DNA from 3 places in the Parageobacillus galactosidasius genome. Region 3 is predicted to be linked to each of the others. Evidence: riboswitches for the same ligand, from Rfam matches in the RefSeq annotation. Region 3 holds a riboswitch; each other region holds the start of a gene.
What was found. A riboswitch is a leader RNA that binds a small molecule or an ion and turns the genes downstream of it on or off. The one in region 3 is predicted to bind S-adenosylmethionine.
Positions count from the first base shown of each region.

Region 1: another riboswitch for S-adenosylmethionine. It lies ahead of B9L23_RS04165 (bifunctional homocysteine S-methyltransferase/methylenetetrahydrofolate reductase); the one in region 3 lies ahead of B9L23_RS17190 (methionine ABC transporter ATP-binding protein).
Region 2: another riboswitch for S-adenosylmethionine. It lies ahead of B9L23_RS07235 (hypothetical protein); the one in region 3 lies ahead of B9L23_RS17190 (methionine ABC transporter ATP-binding protein).

Region 1 is NZ_NDYL01000001.1:778,680-786,462, reverse strand. Features, by position in the region: gene B9L23_RS04180 (ABC transporter permease) at 1-678, opposite strand, end outside; gene B9L23_RS04175 (ABC transporter permease) at 675-1,484, opposite strand; gene B9L23_RS04170 (ABC transporter ATP-binding protein) at 1,481-2,539, opposite strand; gene B9L23_RS20280 (hypothetical protein) at 2,600-2,752, shown strand; SAM riboswitch class I at 2,821-2,923, shown strand; gene B9L23_RS04165 (bifunctional homocysteine S-methyltransferase/methylenetetrahydrofolate reductase) at 3,000-4,850, shown strand; gene metH (methionine synthase) at 4,843-7,783, shown strand, end outside.
Region 2 is NZ_NDYL01000001.1:1,371,865-1,379,647, forward strand. Features, by position in the region: gene B9L23_RS07205 (DUF2564 family protein) at 1-131, opposite strand, end outside; gene cspD (cold-shock protein CspD) at 262-462, opposite strand; gene B9L23_RS07215 (hypothetical protein) at 795-1,046, shown strand; gene B9L23_RS07220 (sporulation protein) at 1,415-1,813, shown strand; gene B9L23_RS07225 (MIP/aquaporin family protein) at 2,056-2,883, shown strand; gene glpK (glycerol kinase GlpK) at 2,902-4,392, shown strand; partial or broken gene B9L23_RS21650 (transposase) at 4,706-4,807, opposite strand; SAM riboswitch class I at 5,103-5,210, shown strand; gene B9L23_RS07235 (hypothetical protein) at 5,286-5,618, shown strand; gene B9L23_RS07240 (VOC family protein) at 5,646-6,029, shown strand; gene B9L23_RS07245 (AbrB family transcriptional regulator) at 6,047-7,132, opposite strand; gene B9L23_RS07250 (PaaI family thioesterase) at 7,230-7,712, shown strand; partial or broken gene B9L23_RS07255 (hotdog fold thioesterase) at 7,756-7,783, opposite strand, start outside.
Region 3 is NZ_NDYL01000002.1:1,480,368-1,488,150, reverse strand. Features, by position in the region: gene B9L23_RS17195 (O-acetylhomoserine aminocarboxypropyltransferase/cysteine synthase family protein) at 1-1,107, shown strand, start outside; SAM riboswitch class I at 1,238-1,346, shown strand; gene B9L23_RS17190 (methionine ABC transporter ATP-binding protein) at 1,442-2,470, shown strand; gene B9L23_RS17185 (methionine ABC transporter permease) at 2,460-3,128, shown strand; gene B9L23_RS17180 (MetQ/NlpA family ABC transporter substrate-binding protein) at 3,145-3,984, shown strand; gene sufC (Fe-S cluster assembly ATPase SufC) at 4,189-4,968, shown strand; gene sufD (Fe-S cluster assembly protein SufD) at 4,991-6,304, shown strand; gene B9L23_RS17165 (cysteine desulfurase) at 6,301-7,521, shown strand; gene sufU (Fe-S cluster assembly sulfur transfer protein SufU) at 7,511-7,783, shown strand, end outside.

The DNA.
Region 1 (7,783 bases), on a different contig from region 3:
CTGGCGCGCCCGCGAATAAATTTCCACCGACAGCGTCGAGAACCCATTTCCCGTGACAAAAAACGTCACGGCAAAGTCATCGAGCGAATACGTAAGCGCCATGAAAAAGCCCGCCCATATGCTCGGAGCCAAAAACGGCAGCACGACGCTTGACAGCACTTGCCAAGGCCCTGCTCCTAAATCTCTAGCCGCATCAATCAGCATCGGGCTCATTTCCTCGAGTTTCGGCAGCACCATTAACACGACAATCGGCACGCTAAAAGCAATGTGAGACAACAGCACGGACGTAAAGCCGAGCTTGATGCCGGCCACCGTAAACAGCAACAAAAACGAAGCGCCGATGATGACATCCGGACTGACGATCAACACGTTGTTGAGAGCAAGAAGGGCGTTTTTCGTCCGCTGCCGCTTGACATAGTAAATGGCGAGCGCTCCGATGACCCCGAGTATGGTCGCGACCGCCGCCGACAGCAGCGCAATGACGATTGTATTCAAAACGATGATGAGCAAGCGGTCGTCGGACAGCACGTCGCGGTACCATTTAAACGTGAACGATTGAAAATCGTGCATCGTCCCGCCGCTGTTGAACGAATAATACATCAAATATACAATCGGCGTATACATCACGGCAAACACGGCTAACAGGTACACACGTCCCCACCAATGCGTCCGTTTCATCGGCTTCCCTCTTTCCTTCCGGTTCCTGTCAGGACGACGATGACCGCCATCGCGATCATTAACACAACAGCGATCGTCGCCCCCATTCCCCAGTTTTGGGTGACAAGAAAATGCTGCTCAATGGCCGTGCCGAGCGTAATGACGCGGTTGCCCGCAATGAGGCGCGTAATCATAAACAGCGACAACGCCGGGATGAATACCGCCTGGCAGCCGGCCTTCACCCCGCCAAGCGTGAGCGGGAAGACGACGCGGCGGAACGTCGTCCAAGCCGAAGCGCCCAAATCGCGGGCGGCATCGACCAGCGATGGCGGCAGCTCCTCCAGCGCGTTGAAAATCGGCAGCACCATAAACGGAATAAAAATGTACACCGACACAAAGACAAAACTGAAATCGGTGAACAACAGCTGCCGCGGCCCGACGCCCAGCGCTTTCAACAAAGCGTTGGCCAGCCCGTACGTGCCGAACAGCCCTAAAAACGCATACACCTTCAGCAGCAAATTCACCCACATCGGCAAAATAAGCAACAACAGCCATAGCTGCTTGTGCCGCGTCTTCGTCAGCCAATAGGCGGTCGGATAGCCGATGAGCAGCGACACAAGCGTGATTAAAAACGCATACCAAAACGAATACGCCATCATTTTCAAATAAATGGGCGTCCACACGGATTTGTAGTTGGACAACGTCCAATGGCCGTCAAGATCCAAAAACGATTCATACACCAAAAAGACAATCGGGGCCACGACAAACAGCACAAGCCAAATGCCATAAGGGATTAAATACCAGTTCCGCCACGCCCGTTCCGTCATGCGTCCTCATCCTCCTTTTCGAGTCGCATGACGTGAATCGCTTCCGGTTCAAAACGAAGGCCGACCGTTTCCCCGACTTCGGCCTTTTTCGTCGAATGGACAAGCCATTCGTTGCCGTTTTCGTCATAGCCGCAAATTTCATAATGGACACCGCGGAATAAGAGCGAATCGACGCGGATGACGATCTGCCCGTCTTCCGGCGCCGCGAGCTCCAAATCTTCCGGGCGGATGACGACATCGACCGGTTCGTTTGGCGCGAAGCCGCGGTCAACACACGCAAACTGTTTGCCGGCAAATTCGACGAGGAAATCGTCGATCATGCGCCCTGACAAAATGTTCGATTCGCCAATGAAATCGGCGACGAATCGATTGACAGGCTCGTCGTAAATGTCTTTCGGCGTCCCAAACTGCTGAATTTTTCCTTTATTCAGAACAAAAATGTAATCGGACATCGCCAATGCTTCTTCTTGATCATGCGTGACAAAAATGAACGTAATCCCTAAGCGGCGCTGCAATTCACGAAGTTCATACTGCATTTCCGTGCGCAGTTTCAAATCCAAGGCTGACAGCGGTTCATCCAAGAGCAGCACCTCAGGTTCATTGACAATCGCCCGGGCAATGGCGACGCGCTGACGCTGGCCGCCGGACATTTCTTGAATGCGGCGGCGCTTATAGCCGTCTAAGTTGACAAACCGAAGCGCTTCCCTCACTTTCTCGCGAATGTCGGTTTCTTTCATCTTTTTCACGCGCAAACCAAACGCAACGTTTTCAAACACATCGAGATGAGGGAACAATGCATAGTCTTGAAAAACAGTGTTGACTTGCCGTTTGTTCGGCGGGACGTTTTGAATCGGCTTTCCGTGGAAATAAATCGTTCCTTCCGTCGGCTCGATAAACCCGGCAATCAGCCGCAAAATCGTTGTCTTCCCACAACCCGACGGTCCAAGCAGCGTATAAAACTTCCCGCGCTCCATCGCAAAACTGACATCATCCAGTACGGCTGCGCCGTCGTATTCCTTCGTCACTCGCTCGAAGCGGATGATTTCTCCGTTCACTTTCAGCCCCCCATCTTCTTGATGTTCACTATTCCTAATTAGAACATAGGAGAGTAGAAAGTGCAACGGAAAAATATGCTTTCCGCCATGTCGGCGACTAAAAAACAAAAAGCGGCTGACTATTCCGCAGAACAGCTTCCAATTTTGCCCGCAATGCGGAAAGCCGCTGTCTCATTGATCGTTTTTTCAAATTTCCTTGCTTCACCGTATTGAATAATTTCAAAAAATACATTAAATTATATAGTAATAGTCAAGACGAAATAAACAACCGCATACGGACATTCTTATCAAGAGAGGGGGAGGGACTGGCCCGATGAACTCTCAGCAACCTGGCGGAAGTCAAGGTGCTAAATCCAGACAGGCGAAACGCCTGGAAGATAAGAAGAGACGATACATAAAAAGTCTTCTTCTTATAGAAGGCTTTTTTCTTTTACTATCTTCATAGAACGGGGGAATGATCGTGGGGCTTTTGCAAGACTTAAAAGAACGCATCCTTATCGCCGATGGAGCGATGGGAACGCTATTATACTCGCACGGCGTCGACCGATGTTTTGAAGAACTAAATTTATCAAAACCGGAAGACATCATTCACATTCATGAAGCATATATCGCCGCGGGCGCAGAAGTAATCCAAACGAATACATATGGCGCCAACTATGTCAAACTTGCCCGCTACGGATTGGAAGATGAAGTGCCATCCATTAACCGCGCGGCAGTAAGGCTCGCCAAAAAGGCGGCGGGAAATAAAGCCTATGTGCTTGGAACGATCGGCGGATTACGGAGCATCAACAAAAGCGCCGTTTCCATCGACGAAGTAAAGCGGACGTTTCGCGAGCAATTATTTGTGCTTTTAAACGAAGACGTCGATGGCTTATTGCTCGAGACATATTACGATTTGGAAGAATTGCAGACGGTGCTTGCAATCGCGCGCAAAGAAACGGATAAGCCGATTATCGCGCACGTCTCCCTCCACGAAGTTGGCGTCTTGCAAGACGGCACTCCCCTTTCTGAAGCGTTGGCGCGCTTGGAGCAGTTGGGAGCTGATGTCATCGGTCTAAATTGCCGTCTCGGTCCATATCATATGATTCGTTCGCTCGAGGAAGTGCCGCTGCCGAAAAAAGCGTTTCTTTCCGCGTATCCGAACGCAAGCTTGCCGGATTATCGCGACGGACGGCTTATCTATGAAACAAACACCGATTATTTTAAAGAAACGGCTCTTGCCTTCCGTGAACAAGGCGTGCGCCTGATTGGCGGGTGCTGCGGCACGACGCCGAAACATATCGAAGCGATAGCAAACGCCTTAACCGATCGGACACCGATTACAGAAAAAGTCGTTAAACAACGTCATGTTCCGATTTCTATCCAAACAAACGAACCAAATGCCGCCCCGCCGTTGCAGGATATCGTACGTAAGCGGCGCTCGGTGATCGTCGAGCTTGATCCGCCGAAAAAATTAGGGATCGCGAAATTTTTAGAAGGCGCCAAAGCGCTGAAAGAAGCGAACATTGATGCGTTGACATTGGCCGATAACTCGCTGGCAACTCCACGAATCAGCAACATGGCGCTCGGCTCCATCGTCAAAGAGCAGCTCGGCATCCGCCCGCTTATTCATATTACATGCCGCGACCGCAATTTAATCGGCTTGCAGTCGCACTTGATGGGCCTGCATACGCTCGGCATCACCGATGTGCTCGCCATCACCGGAGACCCATCGAAAATCGGCGATTTTCCTGGAGCGACATCCGTCTATGATTTATCGTCCTTTGATTTAATCCGGCTGATTCGCCAATTTAACGAAGGGCTTTCGTATTCCGGAAAATCGCTCGGGCAAAAAACAAACTTCTCGATTGCCGCGGCCTTTAACCCGAACGTCCGTCATTTAGATAAGGCTGTAGAGCGTCTGGAGAAAAAAATTCAATGCGGCGCCCATTATTTTATCACCCAGCCGCTTTATTCCGAGCGGCAAATCGAAGAGGTGTATGAAGCGACGAAGCATCTTGAGACGCCGATTTACATCGGCATTATGCCGCTAGTGAGCGCGCGCAACGCCGATTTCCTTCATCATGAAGTGCCGGGAATTACTCTTTCTGATGAAATCCGCTCTCGCATGGCGGCATGCGCGAATGACCCAGTGCAATCTGCGCGCGAAGGAATCGCAATTGCCAAATCGCTCATTGACGCCGCTTTTGACTTATTTAACGGCATCTACTTAATTACGCCGTTTTTGCGCTATGAAATGACCGTCGAACTCGTTCGCTACATTCATGAAAAGGAACAAGCCGCACAAGAAAGGAAGGTACTCCATGGGTAACATCACACTTGAGCAACAGCTCGAAAAAAAAATATTAATTATTGACGGCGCAATGGGAACGATGATTCAAAGCGCGAAGCTCTCAGCTGATGATTTCGGCGGAGAAGCATACGAAGGATGCAACGAATATTTGACGCTCACCGCTCCGCATGTGATCGAGCGCATTCATGAAGCATATTTGCAGGCGGGAGCGGATATTATCGAAACAAACACGTTCGGTGCGACAAACGTTGTATTAGATGAATATCATCTTGGCCATTTAGCGCTAGAGTTAAATATCGAATCCGCCAAGCTTGCGCGCAAAGCAGCCGACGCCTACTCTACTCCCGAATGGCCACGCTTTGTCGCCGGTTCAATGGGACCGACGACAAAAACGCTATCCGTTACAGGAGGCATTACGTTCGAACAATTAGTTGCTGCTTACGAAGAACAAGCGCGAGGACTATTGCTTGGCGGCGTCGACTTGCTTTTATTGGAAACATGCCAAGACACCTTAAACGTCAAAGCCGGCTTTATCGGCATTTCCAAGGCGTTTGAAGCGGTCGGAAAAAAAGTGCCGATTATGATTTCCGGAACGATTGAACCAATGGGAACAACATTAGCAGGACAAACGATTGAATCGTTTTTCATCTCCGTACAGCATATGAAGCCGTTCGCGGTCGGATTAAACTGCGCGACCGGCCCCGAGTTTATGACCGACCATTTGCGCACGCTTGCTTCCTTGGCGAACACTGCTGTAAGCTGCTATCCGAACGCCGGGCTTCCGGATGAAGAAGGCTGCTATCACGAGACACCGGAGATGTTAGCGAAAAAAATCCAACGATTCGCTGAAAAAGGATGGATTAACATCGTCGGCGGTTGCTGCGGAACAACTCCGGAACATATTCGCGCCATCGCCGAAGCGGTCCGAGACATTCCACCGCGGCCGATTCCGAAATCTTTTGACGTTCATGCCGTTTCCGGCATCGATCCGCTTATTTACGATGAAACAATGCGTCCGCTGTTTGTCGGCGAGCGCACAAACGTAATCGGTTCGCGCAAATTTAAACGGCTCATCGCTGAAGGAAAATATGAAGAAGCGGCGGAAATTGCCCGCGCGCAAGTAAAAAACGGCGCGCACGTCATCGATATTTGCTTAGCCGACCCGGACCGCAATGAACAAGAAGATATGGAAAAGTTTATCCAACAAGTCGTAAAAAAAGTAAAAGTGCCGCTTGTCATTGATTCAACCGATGAACGCGTTATTGAACGTGCTCTCACTTATTCACAAGGGAAAGCAATCATTAACTCGATTAATTTGGAAGACGGCGAAGAACGGTTTGAAAAAGTCATTCCTCTCCTTCACAAATATGGTGCTGCCGTTGTTGTCGGAACGATTGATGAACAGGGAATGGCGATTCATGCTGAGCGGAAGCTGGAAATTGCCTTGCGTTCGCATGACTTGCTCGTCAACAAATACGGAGTTTCCCCGCATGACATTATTTTTGACCCGCTTGTGTTCCCGGTCGGCACCGGCGATGAACAATATATTGGCGCGGCCAAGGAAACGATCGAAGGCATCCGTCTCATTAAAGAACGGCTTCCGCAATGTTTAACAATACTTGGCATCAGCAATGTCTCATTCGGGCTTCCGCCGGTTGGGCGGGAAATTTTAAACTCCGTCTTTTTGTACCATTGCACGCAGGCCGGGCTCGATTACGCGATCGTCAATACAGAAAAATTGGAGCGATTCGCTTCGATTTCGGAAGAAGAAGTGCGGTTGGCTGAAGAACTGCTGTTTAACACGAACGATGAAACGTTAAACACGTTTATCCAATTTTACCGCGATAAAACGAAAGAACCAAAAAAAATAAAAACCGAGCTTAGCCTTGAGGAGCGGCTCGCGGGCTATGTCATCGAAGGCACGAAAGAAGGATTGTACGCCGATTTGGAACAAGCGCTGCAAACGTATTCCGACCCGCTTGACATCATTAACGGACCGCTGATGGAGGGGATGGATGAAGTTGGGCGGCTGTTTAATAACAATCAACTCATTGTTGCCGAAGTATTGCAAAGCGCGGAAGTGATGAAAGCAGCGGTCGCCTTTTTAGAACCATATATGGAGAAAAAGGAAAACAGTACAAAAGGAAAAGTGCTTCTCGCCACCGTCAAAGGCGATGTGCATGACATCGGCAAAAACTTGGTCGACATCATTTTAAGCAACAACGGCTTTCACGTCATCGACCTAGGCATTAAAGTGGCGCCGCAAAAGCTGATCGAAGCCGTTCAAGCCGAAAAACCGGATATTATCGGTTTATCAGGGCTTCTTGTCAAATCCGCCCAGCAAATGGTCGTCACCGCGCAAGATTTGCGGCAAGCGGGCATCTCGATCCCGATTTTAGTCGGCGGTGCGGCATTATCGCGTAAATTCACGGAAAACAAAATCGCTCCGGAATATGATGGAATCGTATTATACGCAAAAGACGCCATGGAAGGACTGGCGCTGGCAAATCAGCTGCAGCAAAACGAAATCGAATATACAAAAACAAAAAAGCAAGAAACGGAAACAGAAAAAACGACACCAACGGCTATTGCGGCAAAGTCGAACGTCTCGACCGACGTTCCCGTGTTTGTGCCAACAGATTTAGAACGCCATATATTGAAAGATATTTCGCTTTCGCATATTATTCCATACGTCAACTGGCAAATGGTATTAGGACATCACCTTGGGTTAAAAGGAAAAGTAAAACGGCTGCTTGAGGAAAAAGATGAAAAAGCGCTTATGTTAAAGCAAGTCGTCGATGACCTGCTTGATGAGGCCCAGCGCAACAACTGGATTACGCCAGCGGCGGTATATCAATTTTTCCCGGCGCAAAGTGAAGGAAACCGGATTTACATTTACTCGCCAAAAGACAAACGGACCATTATCGAAATGTTTGAATTTCCAAGACAGC
Region 2 (7,783 bases), on a different contig from region 3:
GCTTGTTTGGCGCCTTCGAGCATGTCTCTATCCAAGCTCATCGTTGCTTGACCTACCATTTTTTCCGCTGTTTCCACAAACATTTCTACTTGTTTTAAATCGTTATAGCCAGAATGAATGTCACGTTCCATTTGCAAACACCTCCTAGCGGATAGTGTTTGTCAAATAGGAAGGAATATGCGCATAAAAAACAAAAAAGACCAGCGTGTTGCCGGCCTTTTTTGTTTCACTTACGTTCTTTCGTTTATGTCAACGAACGCCTTATAATTTCACAACGTTAGCAGCTTGAGGTCCACGGTTTCCTTGAACGATTTCGAAAGAAACTTCTTGACCTTCTTCCAAAGTTTTGAACCCTTCACCTTGGATCGCTGTGAAGTGAACGAATACGTCAGAACCGCCTTCTACTTCGATAAAACCGTAACCTTTCTCATTGTTAAACCATTTAACTTTACCGCGTTGCATAATACTGAATTCCTCCTAATACCTTTAGCCCTTAGGCTAACTTAAAGATTTTTTATCAAATAACGGAATATACTTCACAGCAATCTAAGGTGAGCAAACATGATGAATGCTTGAAATATATTCTGTTATATGATGACTCTACTATACACTAATGTAAGGGCATCGTCAAGAAAAAGAAGGCGAAATTCAGAAAAAAATTATAAAATGTTAAAAAAACAGGGATTTTCCGCTCGCGTCTCGAAATAGTTTGGTTAGAAAGCAAAAAAGTAAGAATGAATGGAAGAAATATACCATACATTGGAATAGTAGGAGCGTAAAGGGGGATGAATGGGATGTACCGCGGAAAAATCGCTGGTAAAGAAGTGATCGTTCGTTTAGGAAATCGGGTCAGTCGGCGTTATTTTTCCGATAACAAAATTTACAACATGGTTCTTTCTTATGGTGAAACGGCGTTTAAAAAAGGGCAAGAAACGTTTTGCATTTATAATGACCGCATTGGCTTAATTGTCGCAGAAGTGGAAAGAAACGATATTCCAGTCATTCGTATCGACTATATCATTGAAAACGAAAATGTATATGAATAATAGTTGACAAACAGGACACGATGCTATAACTTAATTGTAAGCGGTATCAAAATAGGGTTTCTCTGCAAAAGCATATAGTCATGAAAGTCCAGATATGGTGTTGAACCGAGCCGACAGGGCGCATAACCCTAGTAAGGTGTTTGCCCAGGATACTTATCGGACTGCACGCAGGTGTTGGAAAAACTCTTTAGTACGTCAGAATCTGCCGACTTTAGTCGCGCAGAGGTTCAGGGATAGACGTAACAGACCTTTGCTTCCATAAGGCATAGGTCTGTTTATCTTTATAATAGGCAAATGATGAAACAACATTCAAATCTGCATCGTACTATAGGATGAACAAAAAGAACAAGAGATAAGAGGTGTAGCATATGTTATTGCGTAAAATGATGTCAAGAATCGGAGTCGGATCGGCGTATGTCGATTTGATTTTAAATAAAACCACATTTCAGCCAGGAGAGTGCATTGAGGGGGTTCTTCATATTCTCGGCGGCACGGTGGAACAAAAAATTGAAAAACTGGATGTAGAATTTATCCAAAAAACGCTGCGCGATGGGAAAGAAATCGATAATGTCATCGCGACGATTCCGGTTGCAGGAGCGTTTCAGATCGAGGCAGGACAAAGGAAGCAGATACCGTTTACGTACCAGATACCAGATTCGCTTCCTCCTTCACAGCCTGGAATTTCGTATCGGTTTATCACCCGCTTGGATATTGAGGATGGAGTGGATACGCTAGATTTTGACTATATTCAAATTTTGCCGAGATAAATAAAAGTTGTAAAAAATCTATTGACAACGCTTACATTTTCTATTAACTTTATAAGTAAGTTAATAATGGTGGCGGAGATGTTGGAGACCCACACATATTCCCTTTTTTCAGAGGGAAAATGTGTGGGTTTTTGTGTTTTCCGCTGGAAAATGTAACTGCTTTCAAAAAAGATGGTGTTTTGCCTCCGGAGGGATAAAGCAGGGAAGCAGTTACAAAAGTTATGTGACAAGGGGGAAGAAGAATGACCGCGTTTGTTGCAGAACTTGTTGGAACTGCCTTACTTATTATTTTTGGCGGCGGGGTCTGCGCAGGAGTAAACTTAAAAAAATCATTTGCGCAAAATTCCGGATGGATCGTTATTACAATGGGATGGGGGCTGGCTGTAGCGGTAGCGGCATATGCGGTTGGACAATTTAGCGGCGCTCATTTAAATCCAGCGCTAACGCTTGCATTAGCGTTTAACGGGGATTTTCCATGGGCAGATGTGCCAAAATACATTGCCGCACAAATGCTTGGTGCAATGATTGGCGCTGTCATTGTATATCTTCATTATTTGCCTCATTGGAAAGAAACGGACGACCCTGGCGCAAAACTTGGCGTATTTGCAACAAGTCCTGCTGTTCCAAACTATTTCGCAAACTTAATCAGCGAAATAATTGGCACGTTTGTATTAGTGCTTGGCATTTTAGCCATTGGCGCCAATAAATTTGCCGATGGGCTAAATCCATTTATCGTCGGGTTTCTTATTGTCGCCATTGGTCTTTCCCTTGGCGGAACGACAGGATATGCCATTAACCCGGCGCGGGATTTGGGGCCGCGTATCGTTCACTTTTTGCTTCCGATACCAAAAAAAGGATCATCCAATTGGCCTTACGCATGGGTTCCGGTTGTCGGACCGATTCTTGGCGGTTCGTTTGGCGGTTTATTTTACAAAGCTGTCTTTCTAGGAAAAATGACAGCGGCATTTTGGTATGTGCTTATTGCTATAATAGTAGTACTCGCACTGACATTCATCAGCCAAGGAAAAACATCGAATAGCTATAATAAAGCAAAAAATGCATTCATGTAATTAGGGGAGGAATTGGTGATGGAACGATACATTTTGTCACTGGATCAAGGAACAACAAGCTCACGGGCGATTTTGTTTAACAAAAATGGCGAAATTGTTCATATCGCGCAACGGGAATTTAAACAATATTTTCCAAAGCCAGGATGGGTCGAACATAACGCTAATGAGATTTGGGGCTCGATTTTGGCGGTAATTGCTACCGTCTTGTCAGAAGCATCGGTGCAGCCGGAGCAAGTAGCAGCCATCGGCATTACGAACCAGCGGGAAACGACAGTCGTATGGGATAAACATACGGGGCTGCCAATTTATAATGCCATTGTTTGGCAATCTCGACAAACGGCCGATATTTGCGAACAACTCAAACAACAAGGATATGATGACTTATTCCGCAAGAAAACAGGGTTATTAATTGACCCTTATTTTTCCGGAACAAAAGTAAAATGGATTTTAGACAACGTCGATGGAGCGAGAGAGAAAGCGGAAAAAGGAGATTTATTGTTCGGTACGATCGACACATGGCTCATTTGGAAACTTTCCGGCGGACGCGCACATGTGACGGATTATTCAAACGCTTCACGGACGCTTTTATTTAATATTCATACATTACAATGGGATGATGAGATTCTAAATATTTTAGGCATTCCAAAATCAATGCTTCCAAAAGTGCGCCCATCCTCGGAAGTGTACGCTAAAACGATACCACATCATTTCTTTGGTGTCGAAGTGCCAATCGCTGGAGCGGCCGGCGACCAACAAGCAGCGTTGTTTGGCCAAGCGTGCTTTGAGGAAGGAATGGCGAAAAACACATATGGCACTGGCTGCTTTATGTTGATGAATACAGGGGAAAAAGCAGTACAATCGAAACATGGTTTGTTAACAACGATCGCATGGGGAATCGACGGAAAAGTCGAATATGCGTTGGAAGGAAGCATTTTCGTTGCTGGCTCAGCGATTCAGTGGCTTCGTGATGGGCTTCGAATGATCAAGCAGGCGTCAGACAGTGAAGCATATGCGGAAAAAGTCGATTCAACGGATGGCGTTTATGTTGTACCGGCATTTGTCGGTCTCGGAACACCGTATTGGGATAGCGATGTACGCGGTGCGGTATTTGGTTTGACGCGCGGTACGACAAAAGAACATTTCATTCGCGCAACACTAGAGTCGCTTGCATATCAAACAAAAGATGTATTAACAGCAATGGAAGCGGATTCAGGCATTGGCTTGAAAACGCTGCGCGTCGACGGCGGAGCGGTGAAAAACAACTTTTTAATGCAGTTCCAAAGCGATATGCTCGGCGTGCCAGTAGAGCGTCCAGTCATCAATGAAACAACAGCCCTAGGCGCGGCATACTTAGCTGGGCTTGCCGTCGGCTATTGGAAAGACCGGAAAGAAATCGCCTCACAATGGCAATTAGAACGCCAATTCGAACCGCAAATGGCAAAAGAGAAACAAGAAGCGCTTTATGCAGGATGGAAAAAAGCAGTGAAAGCCGCGATGGCGTTTAAGTAAACAGAAGGGGCTCTCCGATGAAAAAGAGCCCCCTTTTTCTTTGTTTTTCTGCATGCAAAAGCAACTCCAATCTTATTATATATCACGCTTCAAAAATTTCGTCTAAAAAAGTCGAAAAAATAGAATAATGACGACAAGTGGCAAATAATATATTCTATTGGAAATATTATGTTATTATTTTATGATAAAAGTCATGTATCCATTTTCTTATTAAATAAAACTATGTGCTAAATAATCAATTAGAAATAAGAAAAAATTATGCATAAATAACAAAAATCAGGTTCATCACCAAAAGATGTACTTGATTTTTACGTTAAAATGTGATAGAGGTCTCTAGACGGACACGCAAAGTAAAACGCTGGATATTTCGATACCCATATCCTCGCCTTTTGATCAATTTTATTTTTTCCGCTGTTAATGAACGCTGCCGCTGAATGAATCCGACTTTCCGTGCCAGACGGGTCAGTTCTTCAGAGGAGAAGAGTTGACGAATCGTTTTTATCCATGCCTTCATCTTTTTTGCCATCAAAAAATAATCCTTTCCAACGATGATTTCGTTAGAAAGGATACCATGTTTTTGGCGCTGAAAAAAGATCAAATTCTTAACTTGATGGCTATGGGAGAGCGCCTTTGCTCTCCCTTCCTCGTTTGTGAAAAAAATGATTGTCATCACAATGGCACCATGATAAGATAAAAACAAACTGCATACAGTCTTATCAAGAGTGGACGAGAGATCGGGCTCTATGACTCCACAGCAACCTGCGTATTACGCAAGGTGCTCCAACCCGCAAAGCGTCTTTCGCTTTGGATGATAAGAACGGTTACCCCCTTTCGCATCATTCATGGCGAAAGGGGTTTTTATGTATGTGCAAAGAAGGAGGTGGGAATGTCGATTGCGCGAAAATGATTTGATTCGCAGCTATATGGCGGCGCACTTAACGGTAGCATCGTTTGCTTCCCATGTCGCCCGTTGTGTCCAAAAACAGCTTTTGCAATTTGACCGACAGGCAGCGATTCATTTTGATAGCAGCCAAAATGTTTTCCATCTATACGGATATACGCAAGGGAAGATGTTTTCGCTTCTTCTGACATTTGCGGAAGTGGAAGAATGGAAAGCTGCTGGCCCTTATGCGCTTGACCGCTGCATTTTCTGTGAATTAGAGGAAAAAGGAATTTCGATCGTACATATGACTCCATATTTGCGGTCGGTATTTTCACAATCTTGAAAATAATGAAAAAAGGGGAGAAACATAATGGCAGTAAAAAAATTTGAACACGTCGGCATTCAAGTAAAAGACATCGAAACATCGAAAAAGTTTTATCAAGAGGTAGTCGGATTGGAACTACTTAGCGAGATGACGCATACGAACGGTACAATGAAATTGGCGTTTTTAGGATTGGATGGCTCAGTCATTGTCGAATTGATCGAAGGGTATAATCCGAATTTGCCGACGGAAGGAAAAGTGCATCACGTCGCCTTTACCGTTGAAGGAATTGAACAAGAAAAAGAACGGATTCAATCGCTCGGCGTTCCGCTTGTATGGGAAGAGATTACGACGCTGCCAAACGGGGCGAAATATTTATTCTTCCTTGGACCGGATGGTGAATGGATCGAATTTTATGAACCGGCTAAGTAAAACGAAACCGCTCTGTTTTAGTTTCGAACAGAGCGGTTTTTCCATGGCGTTTCGGTGATATATGGGAATTTTCGAAACACCCATTTCAACACGTTCGGCACGACGATAATGACAAGAAGAAGACGTACAAATTGCAAGGAGCTGACAATCGCTGGATCTCCTCCGACCGTTTGCGCTGTTAATACCATTTCCACAAGTCCTCCTGGCGCAAGACTCAACAGCGCGGTCGACAGCGGAAGATCGGTTAATTCCGCAAATACGTAGCCGAATCCGAACGATAGAGCAATTAATACTAACGCAAGCAAGAAATATACCCAGCTAAATTTTCCGCCAAGCTTAATATCTTCTAAGGTAATGCGTTCTCCCATGTTTATTCCGACACTAATTTGCGCCAAAATAATCAACCATACAGGCAGTAACGGCAGGTTCACACCAGCCGCATGCATAACTGCCGTTACGGCAAGCGGCCCGACGACGTATGCTGCCGGAATGATGTTTCGTAAAAGAAGCGCACCGAAAATACTTAACAAAAACCAAGTGTAATGACCATCGGAAGAGACAGCTGCCGCCTGAGCGGTTGCGTTTCCTGGCGACGCGTGTCCGTTCAACCAATGGACAACGACTGTTGGCACAAGAAAAACGACCGTTAATAAACGAATCGTTTGGAAAATGGTTACTAAAGCAGTATTCGCGTTCAACGACTCACTTGCGGCAACCATTTCCGACAGCCCGCCAGGAACAGATGCAAACACACTTGTCACTTTATCAATATGTGTCCATTTCGTCACCATGATGCTGTTTATAATGTTAATAGCAATTAGCAATACGGTGGCAACGAGAAACGGAACAATATATGGCGCAATCGTTAATAGCGTTTCTTTTGTAAACGACAGTCCAAAATAAGTGCCTAACACAATCAATCCACTATTCGACAACGCTTTCGGCGCCGCTACTGGGCGCTTGATGACCGTTTTCCAAACAAGCATTCCAGTAATGGCTCCGAGCATCCATGGAATTGGGGAATGGAGATGATAAAACAGCAAACCGGTCAGTCCTGCGACGATATATGTTTCTAACACTTTCATTGCTGTAGTCCTTTCCATTCTCTGTAAACCTATCACTATTGTAAAGAAAAATAAAAGAAAAAGGAAGTAATGTGCTCATTGTGATATACTGAAAAGGAAAGGGGAGGGAGAAATGATGGAAGAACAAGTAAAACATGCCATTCAAGACGAATACCCAGAGGAATTTGCCTGGTGCTACGGATGCGGGCGGCTGAATGAGCACGGCCACCATTTCCGCACCGGATGGCAAGGGGAGAAAACGGTCACGATTTATACGCCACGTCCCGAGCATATCGCTATTCCTGGTTTTGTTTACGGCGGATTGATTGCGTCATTAATCGACTGCCACGGAACTGGTTCCGCCGCGCTGGCGCTGCATCGCAAAAACGGACACGAACCAGGAGATGGAGAAGTGCCACCGCGGTTTGTAACTGCTTCTTTGAACGTAGAGTTCTTGAAACCGACGCAGCATGGAGTTCCGTTAAAGGCAATCGGTACGGTCGAAGAAATTCATCCGAAAAAGTGGAAAGTAAAGACGGAAGTATTCGCCGATGGAGAACTTTGCGCGCGCGGAGAAGTCGTGGCGGTTGTGATGCCGAAGACGTTTGGGCAAAAATAGCGCGCCCATTGACAAACAAAAAGCAGGAGGCCATCCTGCTTTTTTATCGTTTTGGCATGATCATGACCGAA
Region 3 (7,783 bases):
GAAGAAAGGGTGGCACAGCTGGAAGGTGGAGTGGGCAGTCTTGCTCTCGCTAGCGGAATGGCCGCCATTACACTGGCCATTTTGAATATCGCCGGAGCTGGGGATGAAATTGTATCGGCATCTACGTTATATGGCGGTACATATAATTTGTTCGTCAATACATTGCCGAAATACGGAATTAAAACCCACTTTGTCGATCCGTCTAATCCGGAAAATTTCCGAGCAGCGATTACACCAAAAACGAAAGCAATTTTCGCCGAAACGATTGGCAACCCTAGTTTGCACATATTAGATATTGAGGCGGTGGCGCAAATCGCTCGTGAAGCGGGAATTCCGCTCATTATCGACAACACATTCGCCACTCCTTATTTGTGCAGACCAATTGAACATGGGGCGAATATCGTGATCCATTCCGCCACAAAATGGCTTGTTGGGAATGGGACGACCTTAGGCGGCATCATTGTTGATGGTGGTAATTTTGACTGGAATTCGCCAAAGTTTCCAGGATTTATTACTCCTGATCCAAGCTATCACAACCTTGTGTATGCTGAGGCGTTTGGACCTGCTGCATACATTGTCAAAGCTCGCGTGCAGCTGCTTCGCGATTTAGGTCCAGCGATTAGCCCATTTAATGCCTTTCAAATTCAGCTTGGTCTTGAAACATTGCATGTACGTATGAAAGAACATATTGCGAATACAAGAAAAATCGTCGAGTATTTAGATCGTCATCCAGCAATAGAGTGGGTGCTTTATCCAGAACACGACAGTCATCCAGCAAAAGAACTAGCGAAAAAATATTTGCCAAAAGGAGCGGGTTCCATCGTTGTATTTGGCGTAAAAGGCGGCAGAGAGGCAGGAGCGAAATTGATCAACAGTGTAAAATTATGGTCGCATGTTGCCAACGTTGGCGATGCGAAAAGTTTAATTATCCATCCTGCAAGCACCACACATCAACAGCTAAACGAAGAAGAACTAAAATCATCTGGAGTGACAGAAGATTTAGTTCGTCTATCTGTCGGCATCGAAAATATCGATGACTTAATCGAAGATTTAGAACAGGCAATTGCGGCTGCTACCGGAATTACATCTGATGTTTCCGTCTCATAATCACAAGAAATGATAATCATGCCATTTTCCATAATGACTATAACATTTCCATTGACACTATTCGACATATAGTGATAAAATCACATTCGTAATTATTGAGAGATTTTAATTGAATAAAGTGTTTTTTGTGCTCTTATCAAGAGAGGTGGAGGGATGTGCCCAATGAAGCCCGGCAACCGTCAGCGTACTCGCTGAAATGGTGCCAATTCACACAAAGCGTCTGCTTTGAGAGATAAGAGACAGAACGGTAATCATTGCCTTTCTGTTCTCTTGAGCAGAAAGGCTTTCTTTTTGCGGCGAGTTGTCTTTTACATGAGGGAAGGTGGAAATGTGCATGATTACATTAGAAAACGTGACAAAAATATATGAAGCGGCCAATGGATCTGTAACAGCAGTGGATAATGTCTCTTTGCAAATTAAAGAAGGCGAAATTTTCGGAATCATCGGATATAGCGGGGCGGGAAAAAGTTCGTTAATCCGTCTCCTTAACGGATTGGAAAAACCGACCAAAGGGAAAGTCATTGTCGCTGGACGGGATATTGCTAATATTAAAGGAAAGGAATTGCGAAAGGCCCGTCAGGAAATCGGAATGATTTTTCAGCATTTTAATTTATTATGGTCAAGAACGGTTCGCGAAAACATTGCGTTTCCATTAGAAATTGCCGGTGTACCGAAAGAACAGCGGAAAAAACGAGTAGACGAGTTGATTCAGCTTGTAGGTTTGCAAGGAAGAGAAAACGCCTATCCGTCACAGCTTAGCGGCGGGCAAAAGCAGCGCGTCGGCATCGCGCGCGCTTTGGCGAACAATCCAAAAGTGTTATTGTGCGATGAGGCGACATCCGCGCTAGACCCGCAGACAACCGATTCCATTTTGGAACTTTTGGTGGATATTAATAAGCGTTTAGGATTGACAATTGTATTAATTACCCATGAAATGCACGTGATTCGTAAAATTTGCAACCGCGTTGCAGTGATGGAAAACGGAAAAATTGTTGAACAAGGAGAAGTGCTGCAAGTGTTCCGGCAGCCAAAGCAGGAGATTACGAAACGGTTTGTACAGCAGGTCATCGAACCGGAGGAAACGAAAGAAACGATTGCGCATTTACTCGATAAATATCCAAAAGGAACGGTTTTTCAATTGACGTTTGTTGGAGAGGTTACGGAACAGCCGCTGATTGCTAACGTTGTTCGCCAATTTCAAGTTGATGCGAATATTCTTCAAGGAAAAATTTCGCAAACCCACCAAGGCGCTTACGGTGTGCTGTTTGTTCATATGGATGGAGAGAAAGAGGAAGTTGCCCGTGCGATCGATTATATTCGAAAGCAGCAAGTGGCGGTGGAGGTGATTACGGATGCTCGCTAACCTCTTACCAAATGTAGAGTGGGATATGATTTGGGCAGCGACCGTTGAAACGCTTTATATGACAGGAATTTCTGTCGTTGCAACATTTATATTAGGAACGATTCTTGGACTGCTTTTATTTTTAACGTCAAAGGGAAACTTATGGGAAAACCGCCTGGCGAATATGATCATCGCCGCTATCGTTAACATTTTTCGTTCCATCCCATTTATCATATTAATTATTTTGTTAATCCCGTTTACGAAATTCGTTGTCGGAACGATTCTTGGCGCAAATGCGGCATTGCCAGCACTCATTATTGGAGCGGCGCCATTTTACGCGAGAATGGTGGAAATTGCGCTTCGCGAAATTGATAAAGGTGTCATCGAAGCGGCCAAAGCGATGGGAGCGACAACGGCCACGATTATTTGGAAAGTGCTTCTTCCAGAGTCATTGCCTGCTCTTGTATCTGGAATTACCGTCACTGCAATTGCTTTAGTTGGATATACAGCGATGGCAGGGGTCGTTGGCGCCGGCGGCCTTGGCAACTTAGCGTATCTTGAAGGATTTCAGCGCAGCCATAATGATGTGACGTTTGTCGCCACCGTTCTAGTTTTGGTGATTGTCTTTGTCATTCAGTTTATCGGTGACTTTGTCACTTCCAAAATAGATAAACGATAAAAGGGGGAAGATCAATATGAAAAAATGGATTAGTGCATTATTTGCCATCGTTCTTGTGTTGGCTTTGGCAGCATGCGGAGGCAATAACAACGCTGATGGTGGCAAAAAAGAAGGGAAATTAACAAAATTAGTGGTTGGAGCTTCCAATGTCCCGCATGCAGAAATTTTAGAAAAAGCACAACCGATTTTAAAAGAAAAAGGCATTGACTTAAAAATTGTTAAATTCCAAGATTATGTTTTACCAAACAAAGTGTTAGCAGATAAAGAAATTGATGCCAACTATTTCCAACACATTCCATATTTAGAAGCACAGAAAAAAGAACATGGATATGACTTTGTCAACGCTGGCGGCATTCATATTGAGCCAATCGGTCTTTACTCGAAAAAATATAAAAGCCTCGAAGAATTGCCAGACGGTGCGACGATCATCATGAGCAACTCTGTTGCAGACCATGGTCGCATTTTATCGATGCTGCAAGAAAAAGGGTTAATTAAATTAAAAGAAGGTATCGATAAAACAAAAGCTACGGTCAAAGACATTGTGGAAAATCCAAAACATTTAAAATTTGAAGCGGATGTGGAAGCAGGATTGCTGCCGCAAATTTATAAAAACGGCGAAGGCGATGCTGTGCTCATCAACGCCAACTATGCGCTTGACGCGGGATTAGATCCTGCGAAAGATCCAATTGCTGTTGAGTCGCCGAAAGATAACCCATATGTCAATATTATCGCTGTACGCAAAGGCGATGAAAACCGCAAAGAAATTAAAACGCTTGTCGAAGTGTTACAGTCGAAAGAAATTCAAGACTTTATTAAAGAAAAATATAAAGGTGCTGTCATTCCAGCAGCGCAATAAAATAACGGAAGCGGTCCGCTTCCGTTATTTTTATAAAACAATCTTGATCAAAATATTTTTCACTATGAACATAGTGATATTCTCTTCAAAAGGTTGCTAATACTTTTCATTTGTTATAAGATTGTAATGAGAATAAAATGAGAATGGAAAGACAAGTAAGTCAATGATATACACAATTTTTAGTGAAAATTGGAGGTATTCTTCATGGCAGTGTTAACAATTAAAGATCTTCACGTATCCGTTGAAGGAAAAGAAATTTTAAAAGGTGTGAATTTAGAAGTAAAAGGCGGAGAAATTCACGCGATTATGGGTCCGAACGGAACGGGAAAATCAACGTTATCGTCGGCGATTATGGGACATCCAAAATATGAAGTAACAAAAGGAAGCATTACATTAGACGGGCAAAACGTGTTGGAGATGGAAGTGGATGAACGTGCACGCGCCGGTTTATTTTTGGCGATGCAATATCCAAGCGAAATTAGCGGCATAACGAATGCGGATTTTCTTCGTGCCGCCATTAACGCTCGTCTTGGCGAAGGAAATGAAATTTCTTTAATGAAATTTATCCGCAAACTTGACGAAAAAATGGAATTTCTCGAAATGAATCCAGATATGGCGCATCGCTATCTAAATGAAGGATTCTCCGGCGGAGAGAAAAAACGCAACGAAATTCTTCAATTAATGATGCTTGAACCGAAAATCGCGATTTTGGACGAGATCGACTCCGGTCTTGATATTGATGCATTAAAAATTGTTTCAAAAGGAATTAATGAAATGCGCAGCAGCGAATTCGGCTGTTTGATCATTACGCACTATCAGCGTTTACTAAACTACATCACACCGGATTATGTGCATGTCATGATGCAAGGGCGTATCGTAAAATCCGGTGGTCCGGAGTTGGCACAACGTCTTGAAGCGGAAGGATACGATTGGATTAAAAAAGAACTTGGCATTGAAGATGAAACGGTTGAGCAAGAAGCGTAAGCGTTAGGAGGAGTATTATATTATGACGACAGGAACAAAAATACCATTCGACCAACAATATGTGCGCTCATTTTCCAGCGGACGCGGCGAACCGGACTGGCTTTTACAGCTTCGCTTACAAGCTCTTGCTAAAGCAGAAGAGTTGCCGCTGCCAAAGCCGGATAAAACAAAAATTGACAAATGGAATTTCACACAATTTGCTAATCATGTAGTGGAAAGCGCGCCGTTTGCTTCATTAGATGAATTGCCTGAAGCAGTAAAGGCGCTTATTGAAGCAGGAGAGGGAACGAAAAACTTATATGTCCAACGCGACCATACACCAGCATATTTATCTCTATCGGATGAGTTGAAAGCAAAAGGCGTCATTTTCACTGATATTTTCACAGCAGCACGTGAGCATGGGGATTTGTTGCAAAAATATTTGATGAAAGATGGCGTGAAAATTGACGAGCATCGTTTAACGGCGTTGCATGCTGCGCTACTTAACGGCGGTGTGTTCGTATATGTGCCGAAAAATGTTGTAGTGGATGTTCCGCTTCAAGCTGTTTATATTCAAGAAAATGATGATATCGCATTATTTAATCATGTCATCGTTGTAGCGGAAGATAATAGCCGGGTTGTTTATGTGGAAAACTATATTTCCGTAAAAGAAACTAGCAAAGCAGTTGTCAATATTGTCGCCGAAGTGTTTGCCAACACGAATGCTCGTGTGTTTTTTGCTGCGGTGGATAACTTGGCAAAAGGTATTACAACCTATGTAAACCGCCGCGGTATCGCTGCCCGTGATGGCCGCATTGAGTGGGCGCTCGGTTTAATGAACAATGGAGATACAGTTTCTGAAAACATTACCCGCTTAATAGGTGACGGTTCTTTCGGCGATACGAAAACGGTCGTTGTCGGTCGAGGAGAGCAAGTACAAAACTTTACGACAAGCGTTGTTCATTATGGTAAACATACGGAAGGCTACATTTTAAAACACGGTGTTGTGAGAGACAGCGCGACTTCGATTTTTAACGGAATTGGAAAAATTGAACATGGCGCTTCTAAATCGAACGCGCAGCAAGAATCGCGTGTTCTAATGCTAAGCGAAAAAGCGCGTGGAGATGCGAACCCTATTTTATTAATTGACGAAGACGATGTAATGGCAGGACATGCTGCATCGGTCGGCCGCGTTGATCCTACGCAGCTATATTATTTAATGAGCCGCGGTATTCCGAAACATGAGGCAGAACGTCTTATCATTCATGGATTTTTAGCTCCTGTTGTAGAGGCTATTCCGATTGAAAGTGTGAAAAAACAACTTATTGAAGTAATCGAAAGGAAAGTGCAGTCATGAATACGAAAGAGGTTCGGCAGCTGTTTCCGATTTTGGACCAAGAAGTAAACGGGAAGCCGCTTATATATCTTGACAACGCTGCGACATCACAGAAACCTCTTCCCGTCATTGAAGCGATTGATCACTATTATCGCCAGTACAATTCAAATGTCCATCGCGGCGTGCATACGCTTGGTACGAAAGCGACGGACGCATATGAAGGAGCACGTGAAAAGGTACGACGGTTTATTAATGCGAAGTCCACACAAGAAATCATTTTTACAAGAGGAACGACAACGGCGTTAAATATGGTTGCAGCGAGCTATGGCCGCGCTAATTTACAAGAAGGCGATGAAATTGTCATCACGTACATGGAGCACCATAGCAATATTATTCCATGGCAGCAAGTCGCTAAACATACGGGAGCCACATTAAAGTATATTCCGCTTCAGCCAGATGGAACGATCGACCTAAAAGATGTAGAAGCGACGGTCACATCCAATACAAAAATTGTCGCTATTGTACATGTTTCCAACGTTTTAGGAACGATTAACCCAGTAAAAGAAATTGCAAAAATCGCCCACAAACATGGCGCTGTCATCGTAGTGGACGCCGCGCAGAGCGCTCCTCATATGAAAATCGATGTTCAAGATCTAGATTGTGATTTTTTGGCGTTTTCTGGGCATAAAATGTGCGGTCCGACAGGAATTGGCGTATTATATGGTAAAAGGGAATTATTAGAGAAGATGGAACCGGTAGAGTTTGGCGGCGAAATGATTGATTTCGTCGGCCTGTACGAATCGACATGGAAAGAGCTTCCGTGGAAATTCGAAGGCGGTACTCCAATTATTGCGGGAGCCATCGGTTTAGGAGCGGCAATCGACTTCCTTGAAGAAATCGGATTAGATAATATCGCTGCACATGAGCAGGAACTTGCCCAGTACGCTTTAGAACAGTTGTCCGCGATAGAAGGGATCACGATTTATGGTCCAAAACATCGCGGAGGATTAGTGACGTTTAACATAGAAGGAGTTCATCCGCATGATGTGGCAACCGTCCTTGACGCGGAAGGGATCGCCGTCCGCGCCGGTCACCATTGCGCCCAACCGTTAATGAAATGGTTAAACGTAACAGCTACAGCGCGTGCAAGTTTTTACCTCTATAATACAAAGGAAGAAATCGATCAACTCGTAGTCGCATTACAGAAAACAAAGGAGTATTTTGGTCATGTCTTCTAATAATCCTTTAGATCAGCTTTATCGACAAGTGATTATGGATCATTATAAAAATCCAAGAAATCGTGGTGTTTTAGAGGGAAACAGTGTAGATATTGATATGAATAATCCGACTTGTGGTGACCGTATTCATCTAACGATGAAAGTCGAAGACGGGAAAATTGTGGATGTGAAGTTTGAGGGAGAAGGCTGCTCCATTTCGATGTCATCAGCCTCGATGATGACGCAGGCGATCAAAGGAAAAACGGTGGAAGAAGCGTTGAAG